2 regions of the Neptuniibacter marinus genome follow, and region 2 is predicted to be linked to the other one. Evidence: predicted binding sites of a transcription regulator. Region 2 holds the regulator's gene; the other holds the start of a gene.
What was found. Region 2 encodes FNR, which switches genes on or off when oxygen is low (the NO sensors DNR and NnrR bind a similar motif). Its sites were predicted from a motif close to TTGATNTANATCAA; they were not measured.
Positions count from the first base shown of each region.

Region 1: a site for FNR is predicted at 2,438-2,451, ahead of ACOQOE_RS08420 (bacteriohemerythrin). Genes of this name have one in related genera too.

Region 1 is NZ_OZ245004.1:1,817,815-1,822,248, forward strand. It holds gene hisC (histidinol-phosphate transaminase) at 1-954, opposite strand, end outside; gene ACOQOE_RS08415 (DUF2750 domain-containing protein) at 1,147-1,542, shown strand; gene ACOQOE_RS08420 (bacteriohemerythrin) at 1,971-2,378, opposite strand; gene ACOQOE_RS08425 (hypothetical protein) at 2,739-3,497, opposite strand; gene ACOQOE_RS08430 (NADPH-dependent FMN reductase) at 3,791-4,434, shown strand, end outside.
Region 2 is NZ_OZ245004.1:2,690,967-2,695,400, reverse strand. It holds gene ACOQOE_RS12745 (thioredoxin family protein) at 1-416, opposite strand, end outside; gene ACOQOE_RS12740 (alpha/beta hydrolase) at 455-1,336, opposite strand; gene ACOQOE_RS12735 (adenine phosphoribosyltransferase) at 1,438-1,980, opposite strand; gene fnr (fumarate/nitrate reduction transcriptional regulator Fnr) at 2,147-2,941, opposite strand; gene hemN (oxygen-independent coproporphyrinogen III oxidase) at 3,014-4,402, opposite strand.

The sequences.
Region 1 (4,434 bases), 870 kb from region 2:
GACCAATATTTTTTTAGTACGAAGGTAGCCCATCAACTCGGCTGCTTCTAAGATGCGGTGGCGAGTAAAAAGGAAGTTGGTTTTTGAGGGTAGGCTAACAAAGCCTAATTCAGCTAAACGCTCAATTGTCCAAGTCCGAGTAGCAATAATTTTTTGAGTCGTCTCCTCAAAATAAGTTTGGTCTTTTATCGCTGCAGCGGATGCTTCGATTGCTAACATATCCAGTGGGTATGAGTTAAAACTATTTTTTACCCGCTCAAGACCGTCAATAAGGTCTTCATGCCCAATGGCAAAACCGACACGCATTCCTGCAAGAGAGCGTGACTTCGAGAAGGTTTGTATCACTAAAATGTTGTTGTAACTCTGGGTAAGCTCAACAGCCGAACTTGCACCAAAATCCACGTAAGCTTCATCGACAACAATAACGGATTCAGTGTTACGTTTTGCTAATGATTCTATCTCGCCTAGCTCAATCGCGCGGCTTGTGGGAGCATTTGGATTTGCAAAGATAATACCGCCATTAGGCTGATCAAAATCATCTACGTTAAGCACAAATTCGTCACGTAGAGGGATTTGCTTGTAGTCGATATCGTAAAGGTTACAGTACACCGGATAAAAACTATACGTGAACTCCGGCATTAACAGCGGTTTGTCTTGCTGAAAAAATGCTGCGAAGGTATGAGCAAGTACCTCGTCTGAACCGTTACCCACAAATACATGCTTACGTTCAACGGAAAAGTGATCGGCAATTGCATCTTTTAATAGTGTGCAATCTGGATCTGAATAGAGACGTAGACGATTTGTATCGAAATCCTTAATAACCGCTTCAGCAAGAGGTGAAGGTGGGTAAGGATTCTCGTTGGTATTGAGTTTAGTGATCCCTGATTCTTTAGGCTGTTCGCCGGGGACATAAGGGGTTAGACGCTTAATTGCATCACTCCAATATTTGCTCATTATATGATCCGTAGTGGCGCGCACGTTTGGAAATCGCTTATAGATCTGCCCGTGCGGATATAGATTGTTAACTGGCTTGAAGAATAGCAGAAAAGTGGTTTTTTCATAAGCCTGATAATCGAATGCTAATAGTTCAAGAATCTATCATCAAATTGCTTTATCCTATCCTTTTCTAAGTTCGGATACAGGTTTATGTCAGCTCAAGATAACAGCTATGATTTGGCTGCAATCGAAAAATTAAATGATGAGCAGCTCTATGCTCTTTTTGTTAGAGAAGCAGTCTCATCAGATGAAATTTGGATTCTAACCGATCAATATGGCAGCGTAATGCTCAATACAGAAGATGAAGACTGCGTGCCTGTTTGGCCATATAAAAAGTTGGCTGAAGCTTGGGCTACGGGCGAGTGGGAGGCCTGTAAAGCAGAGGCAATCTCTCTGTCTAAATGGCATAGTCGTTGGACACCCGGTTTGGAGGATGACGAGTTTGCTGTTGTTGTTTGTCCGACTGAGGGCCGAGATGGGTTAGTGGTATCGCCTTTGGAGCTAGATAAGGCTCTTAAAAAGCGTAAACAGAAACAGAGTACTTAAATCCGTTATTGTGGTTAATCGCTTTGATTGGGGCTCTTTTTTATTAGAGCTCTTATTCTCTATAGGTTAGCTTTAGATCTGACTAGGTACCGCGAGTATCTAAGCCTTTATATCCTTTTAGCTTTTTCCAACGTTTTAATTGATCTCAAACGTTAATGGATTGGGTGTCTATTTCCTCCTCGTTTTTATCACTCTCATATAGATAAGCATAATCTCTCCTTAAATGGGTTCTGCGCAAACATATTTTAAATATGGTTTTTTTATGCAAGTTTATACCGTTATCTTGGTGATTTTTTTATAGGGCCCTAAGCTAGAACGCACTATAAAAATAAGACTAAAACCAAGTAAACAGGGGGAGGTTTAGGCTTATACCTGAATGCATAAGCCTAGATGAGTCTGAGATCACTTTCTTTTAGAGTGAAGTGTTTTCAGTGGGCATGCTGGTTGATAAACATGGCTGTGACTGTATCCATTGTTTTAATATGGTTGATAAACCAGTTCCACAAAGTGCAGTTAAGGTAGTGCGCAATATACTCTCGGTCGTTTCTCTCTTTCCACTGCTCTATTGCTTCAGCTAATTCAAACAGAACGCGGTCATGCTCCCCTTTATGGCAAGAATAAGGGGGGAAATTAACGCGTCTCATCTGTTCCTCTTCACGGGAAAAGTGGACTTGGTTATGAGCGAAGAACGCTTCGAGCCGTGAGGTAACCTCGTCTACAGTACTGTTCTCTATAGCAGCGAGTATGGTATCTAGTATTTCGACTGCTTCCTCATGGTCATTATTCATAAACTCTACTGTGACCTGAGGAATCAACTTTGTATCAGCATGCGTCATTATCTTGTGCTCCAAAAGAACATGAGTGTCTATCTTATGTGGAGAACAAAAGTTTAAAATTGATATCCGTCAATAACATATATTTATAATACATTTATTTATGGGCTGTACTCGCCTCTTTCAAATAACCCTATATTTTGATTAGAAAAGAATTAGTTCTAGGGTTGTCTAAAATGATGGAAAAGTACCTTAGTCTATTCATGCTGTTTTTCAGCACCTTGCGCAGAGGTAAGCTAGTATCAAGCAGATGCTTTTTAAAAGAGCGCTGTTAAGTAAACATTTGAGAAGTTGCCAGATAGAGCGTTATATAAAGCTAAATCTAAAGGGCGCAATCAAGTGGTTTGGCTGCCTGAGTAATGATTAGCGCCAATGAATCCAATAACTGTATTCAACGCGATTAGAGTTGTTGATTGTAGTTTGAAATAGTTGGCTTGCTGATGATGAGCATTGAACTCCTTTAAATTCAGGTTCTGCCCAGCCAGTCATACCTCCCATATACTCACGTTTATAGCCCCAAGTACCACATGACAGCACTAAGTCGTAATGCTGATCCCGTTCACAAATTGCGCAGGTCTCAAAATCAACCTCTAGATCTTTCCCTTCCACACCATAAGAATCGGAGACGTAAGGCGTGTCATAGATAGATACGGACGCATCGCGGAAGAATCTTCCCTGCCAAGGCTTGTCAGCATCATCTTTAGGGGTTTTGTGCAGCCCGCGACCATGTTCAAGTGGGGCATTATCATAGAAAGGGTTTTCGGCTTCGTTAGGGATATCAATCTGTATACCTCGTTCGCCTTGGTGGAGTTTAGCATTAGTTTTTCGAATCTGTAATAAGCGATAACGATCACAGTCTGCTAAGTTCAGGCCATCCGTTTTACCATTAAAGTTGTTTTTCAGGTGGATCTCTAAACCTATTCCCGTAGCATTATCCCCAGGGATATACTTCGCATTAGAGCGACTGCTATGGTACCAAGGCTTAGAGAAAATAAGCCGTCCAATGGATTCCTTTTGATAAGTAACAGGGCATACCTTCCCCACCTTTAGCTCTCCGGCCCATAGTTTATGAGATAGGACGCTCAGTAAAATCAACGGTAAAACTTTGTAATAATTAACCATCAAATCACCTTAATTGTAATTTGTATATACAAAGTATAGTCTAAAATTTATAAGCCGATAGTTAAGATTTAGTGGGCGATAAGGAGCTAGCTCGGTACTGTTGAGTTTAAGGGAGTGATAAGTTACAACCTAAAGATAAAAGAGAGACCGATCTTTGGCATAGATGAATGAAGCAGTGAACGCTTTGTGCTTTTAGGTATAAGAAATCGCTCAAAAAGAGCAAAGGAGTTCCAGTCGCTCTCTATTTCATTAGTTTCCTCGCAGGCTTTTTCTAACTTATATCGAGTTTTAATATGAAGTTTTTAGTTTTTTTAGGCACTGTTCGTGATAGCACACCACCTAGCCCCGCTCGTCTTGGTTTGCGCGTTTCAAAAGCTTGCATTGAATGTTTATTGAGTCACTATACTGAGCATGAAGTGGAGCTGATTGATCCTTTAGATTACCCTTTGGGACCTGTTTTTAAACCACATTTTGCGTACTCTCAGCGCACGGTTCCCCCAGAACTGAATGAGCTGGCAGACAAGATAGAGTCAGCTGATGGCTATATTATGGTTAGCCCTGAATATAATCACTCGATGAGTCCTGCGTTGGCTGATATGTTAAACCATTTTGGTAGCTCTCTATTCTCTTACAAGCCGAGTGCCATTGTTACCTATTCTGCGGGGCAGTGGGGTGGTATGCGTGCAGCTGTAGGCATGCGGACGTTTCTTTCAGAGCTTGGTTGTTTACCTGTTTCTGCGATGATTCATGTACCTAAAGCACAAGAGGTCTTTGCCGAAGATGGGAGCGTGCAGGCAGGCCAGAATCAGGCGTCTTGGTTTGAATATTTTAGCCGTGCCTTCAATCAACTTATTTGGTGGGCTCAGGCTACCCGTGAGCATAAAGCGGTAGTCGATCCACACAAAATAGTGATGCCCTTAAAAATTGACCCCTCTCA
Region 2 (4,434 bases):
TAGAGGTCTAGGGTGTTGATACCGACCATCTCTTCTGCAATTTCCTCACCTTTATTGTTTAGAAAAAGTAGTGTCGGGGTTGCCCATGCATTGTAGCGTTGAGCAAATGTATTAGCACCTACCTGCTGCCCGTTAAAATCTTTAATACTTCCGCCTGTGTTAATTTCAAGCTCGCTAAAGAACGTAGTGCTCTCATAACGTCCACTTAAAAGCATTGGATGGATGATCTCTTCGGTAATAAGAAGACAGTAGTGACAATTAGGTTGCGATACTAAGAGCATCACAACTTTTTCTTGGCCTGATGAATTTCTACCCGTCTCTATATAGGCTTGTTGTAAGTCTTTTGTTTTAGGTATCTCTACAGCCCAGAGAGCTTGGCTGGTTATTAAACAAAAGGTTGCTAGTAATCTAAACATGTAAATTTCGGCGTGTATTCCAGGTCGCGGCTGAGTGTTTATAGTTGTTCGATGAATTCTAAACTATGTTCGGTAACTTCATCCATATAAAGGTCTCGAAAGAAGTGGTCAGCCCCCTCAATTTGAACATTTTGTACCACATCGTTGTTTAATGCTTCCATTTTTTCAAATAGACCGTTGACGATTGTATCTTCACTGCCACTAAAGACCAGTGTTGGTAGTGTCGTTTTAGATAAAAGCGCTGGGGTATCAAAGCGAGGGTTGGCTTGGTAGTAGTTTACAAAACTTGCAGCTGCTACTTGTGTATCTTCACAGTAGATAAAATCTGTATGGATAAGCATGTCATTTGGCGTTAATTGCATTGCTTTTTCTAGCTGAGCTTGCAGTGGGTGTTGGTAGCGTTTGGTGTAACTCGCTGTTTCATCTTGTTCTGACCAAGTTTGCGGAGCAATTAAAATTTGTCCTTTTATAGCGGGGTCTGAGTGTGTATCCGCATACCAAGCTGTTTGATTTCCTCCTCGTGAGTGGGCGGCTAATATTATTGCTTGGCTGCCTTGTGCTTTAAGCCAGTCTACCCAAGCAGCTATTTCATGAATTGCATCGGTATGCTTATGGGTGTGGGGCGTTTTACAGTCGTACATACCATGCCGATTATCAAGACCTAAACTTAAATTGATAGCTAGGCTACTCATGCCTTCATCAGCCAGTAGCTCTTGCCATGTGGCAATGATCTCCATGCCATTGTGGGCGAGTGTGCCGTGGGTGATGAGAAGTATATTGTTAAAACCGTTCTCTTCTGTCAGGTACAGGTTGGCATTTAAGTCGAGATGCTTATATTTTAGTGTGATCTCTTCTGCATATAGGTTGCTGGAGTTAAGAAGGCTGCTAGCAAGGAATAGGGCGATAATAATACGGAGCATAGAAATACCTAAACAGCTTGTTCATCAATTAAGTTATAATGATATTCTTAAAAGAAATATGCAAGCCGTTTCAGTGTTCTATTAGAGGTCACTTGTAGTGTTTAAAGGCCTTCGTAGGCTAGAAGCGTATGTACTGGGACGCCGGCATCTTGGATTTTACTGGAACCTTGAAGGTCGGGTAGGTCAATAAGTGCAGCGGCTTCTGATACTGATGCTCCCAATTTTTTGATAATGCTGCAGGCCGCAAGTATTGTTCCGCCTGTAGCGATTAAATCGTCAAAAACTAAAACTTTGTCTCCAGAAGTAACTGCATCAACCTGCATTTCAACTGTCGCTGTGCCATATTCCAGCTTATATTCTTGTTCGATTGTTTGGCCTGGAAGCTTCCCTTTTTTACGGACGAGAACTAAGGGAATATTTAGATGGTAGGAGATAATAGAGCCGATCAAAAAGCCTCTGGCATCAATGCAGGCGATATGAGTAATATCACTATCAACATAACGCTGAATAAAAGCGTCAGAGATCATGCGTAATGCTTTTGGATCTTTAAACAGGGGGGTTATGTCACGGAACTGTACGCCAGGTTCAGGCCAGTCAGGGATGGTTCGAATAACTGACTTCACATAACATTCGTCGTATGACATTAAAAACTCCTTGGAAACAGCTTGTTGATTTGGCTCAATGCATTTTAGGGGAGGTAAAGCTCTAATGAACCCGTTGGGTTACACATTGAGATGGCTACTTTTTGTGCGACTGACGAGCACCGGTAGTCAATATGCCGGTGCTCTTTTGTTTTATATATTATATGACTCAGCAGTGACCATTTTTACCACATTGCGCACTTACTGGTTCAGCGGTATCGCTTTCTATAACCTCTCCAGATAATCTGTAGAGTTGTTCTATATCTTCTATATGAACTTCTTTGCCTTCAACGCGCAGTAAATTGGCTTTCTGGAAACGTGTGAAAATACGGCTGACAGTTTCGACGGCTAAGCCTAAGTAATTACCAATCTCATTACGCGACATGGACAGGCGGAAGCTAGTTTCAGAATAGCCGCGAGCTTTAAAGCGTTGCGAAATTTTTACCAAAAATGTTGCTACACGCTCTTCTGCATTTTTCTTTGATAAAAGAAGCATCATTTGTTGTTCTTCGCGAATCTCTTTGCTCATAGTGCGTAAGAGTTGGCGGCGTAGTTCCGGTAGTTGCCCCGACAGATCATCGAGGCGTTCAAATGGAATTTCGCAAACGGTTGTTGTCTCTAGTACTTTTGCCGAGACAGGGTATTCGTTGCTATCAAATCCGCTCATGCCAACCAATTCGCCTGGAAAATAGAACCCAGTGATCTGTTCCTCACCTTCATTTGTGATGGTGTAGGTTTTGACGGTTCCTGCTCGAATCGCATACACGTCAGTGAACTCAGAACCTTGGTTAAATAGGTGATCACCTTTTTTTAATGGTCGACTTTTATCGATAATTCTATCTAACCGTTCCATCTCTGTCATATTAAGCGAAACGGGGAGACATAATGAGCTAAGACTACAAGTGTTACAGCTAACCTGCTGCAAACTACGCAGCTTCCCTTCGTTTGTCTTGTTATCACTCATAATACATTCCTGTTGTCGTTATAATCGAGTGGCTACATTTTGATTATGTAATATTTCTGTAAATACGGGAAGTTAAATAATCCGTGAGAATCGCTGTGAGCTAATGTCTTTTGGTATATAAGCATCAAAAGCCATACATATTCTACGAATTAGTAACCGACCGGCGGGTGATACGGTAATGCGTTTTGTGTCCATTTGAATGAGACCATCGGAGGTAAAAGCGCTTAGCTCTTGTTGGGCATCAGCAAAGTACTGATCGAATTGGATACCGAAGCGCTGCTCTATTGGTGCTTTTTCTAATTCGAAATGGCAAATAAGATGAGTGATGACATGGCGGCGTATAATGTCATCTGGGGTTAAGCTTACGCCGCGTTTAATTGCATGCTTTTCGCTTTCTACTGCATCTGTATAAGCTTGCATCTCATGCTGGTTTTGATAGTACACAGAACCAATTTGACTAATGGCAGATACACCCATGGCAACGAGGTCACATTCAGAATGTGTTGTGTAGCCTTGGAAATTTCTGTGTAGTTTTCCCGTGTTTTGCGCAATAGCTAATTCATCATCAGGTTTAGCAAAGTGATCCATGCCTATATAGACATAGCCAGCTGCTAATAGTTTGCTAATGGTAGATTCGAGAATCGCAAGTTTTGTTTCAGGACTTGGTAAAGTGGATTCATCAATATGACGCTGTGGCCTAAAACGATCGGGCAAATGAGCATAATTAAATACAGAGAGCCGATCTGGGTTCATCTCAATAACAGTATCTAATGTCTCGTTAAAGCCATCAAATGTTTGATAGGGTAGGCCATAAATAAGATCAAGGTTAAGTGAGCGGAAGCCTTGGCGGCGAGCTTCTTCTAAAATGGCAGAGGTTTGTTCAACCGATTGCACACGGTTAACAGCTTCTTGCACCTTAGGGTCTATATCTTGTAAGCCTAAGCTAATGCGATTAAAACCGATCTCTCTTAATACTTGGATTGTTTCTTCAGTGGCTTCTCTTGGATCTATCTCAATAGAGTAATCGCCGGAGTCATCATCTAGTAGATTAAAATTAGCCCGCATCTGCTGCATTAACTCTCTCATCTGCTCATGGCTAATGAAAGTAGGCGTACCGCCGCCCCAGTGAAGCTGAGTGACCTGACGGTCATTATTATACCATTTGGAAAGCTGAGCCATCTCTTTATACAGGGTATCCAAATAGGGCTGTGCTTTCTTACGATTTCGTGTAATGACCTTATTGCAGGCACAGTAGTAGCAAACGTGCGCACAAAATGGAATGTGTACATAGAGAGAGAGTGGCGCATTTAAGTCGGCAGAGTTTTGTCCCGTTGTCACCAAATCCGAGGAAGATAGTTCAGGATCGAACTGAACGGCTGTCGGGTAAGATGTATAGCGTGGACCCGAAAGGTCATATCGCTTGATTAGATCTAAGTCCCATTTTATCAGGTTGCTATCCACGAATTTTTCCCTCGTTATCTCAAATGCTGCCA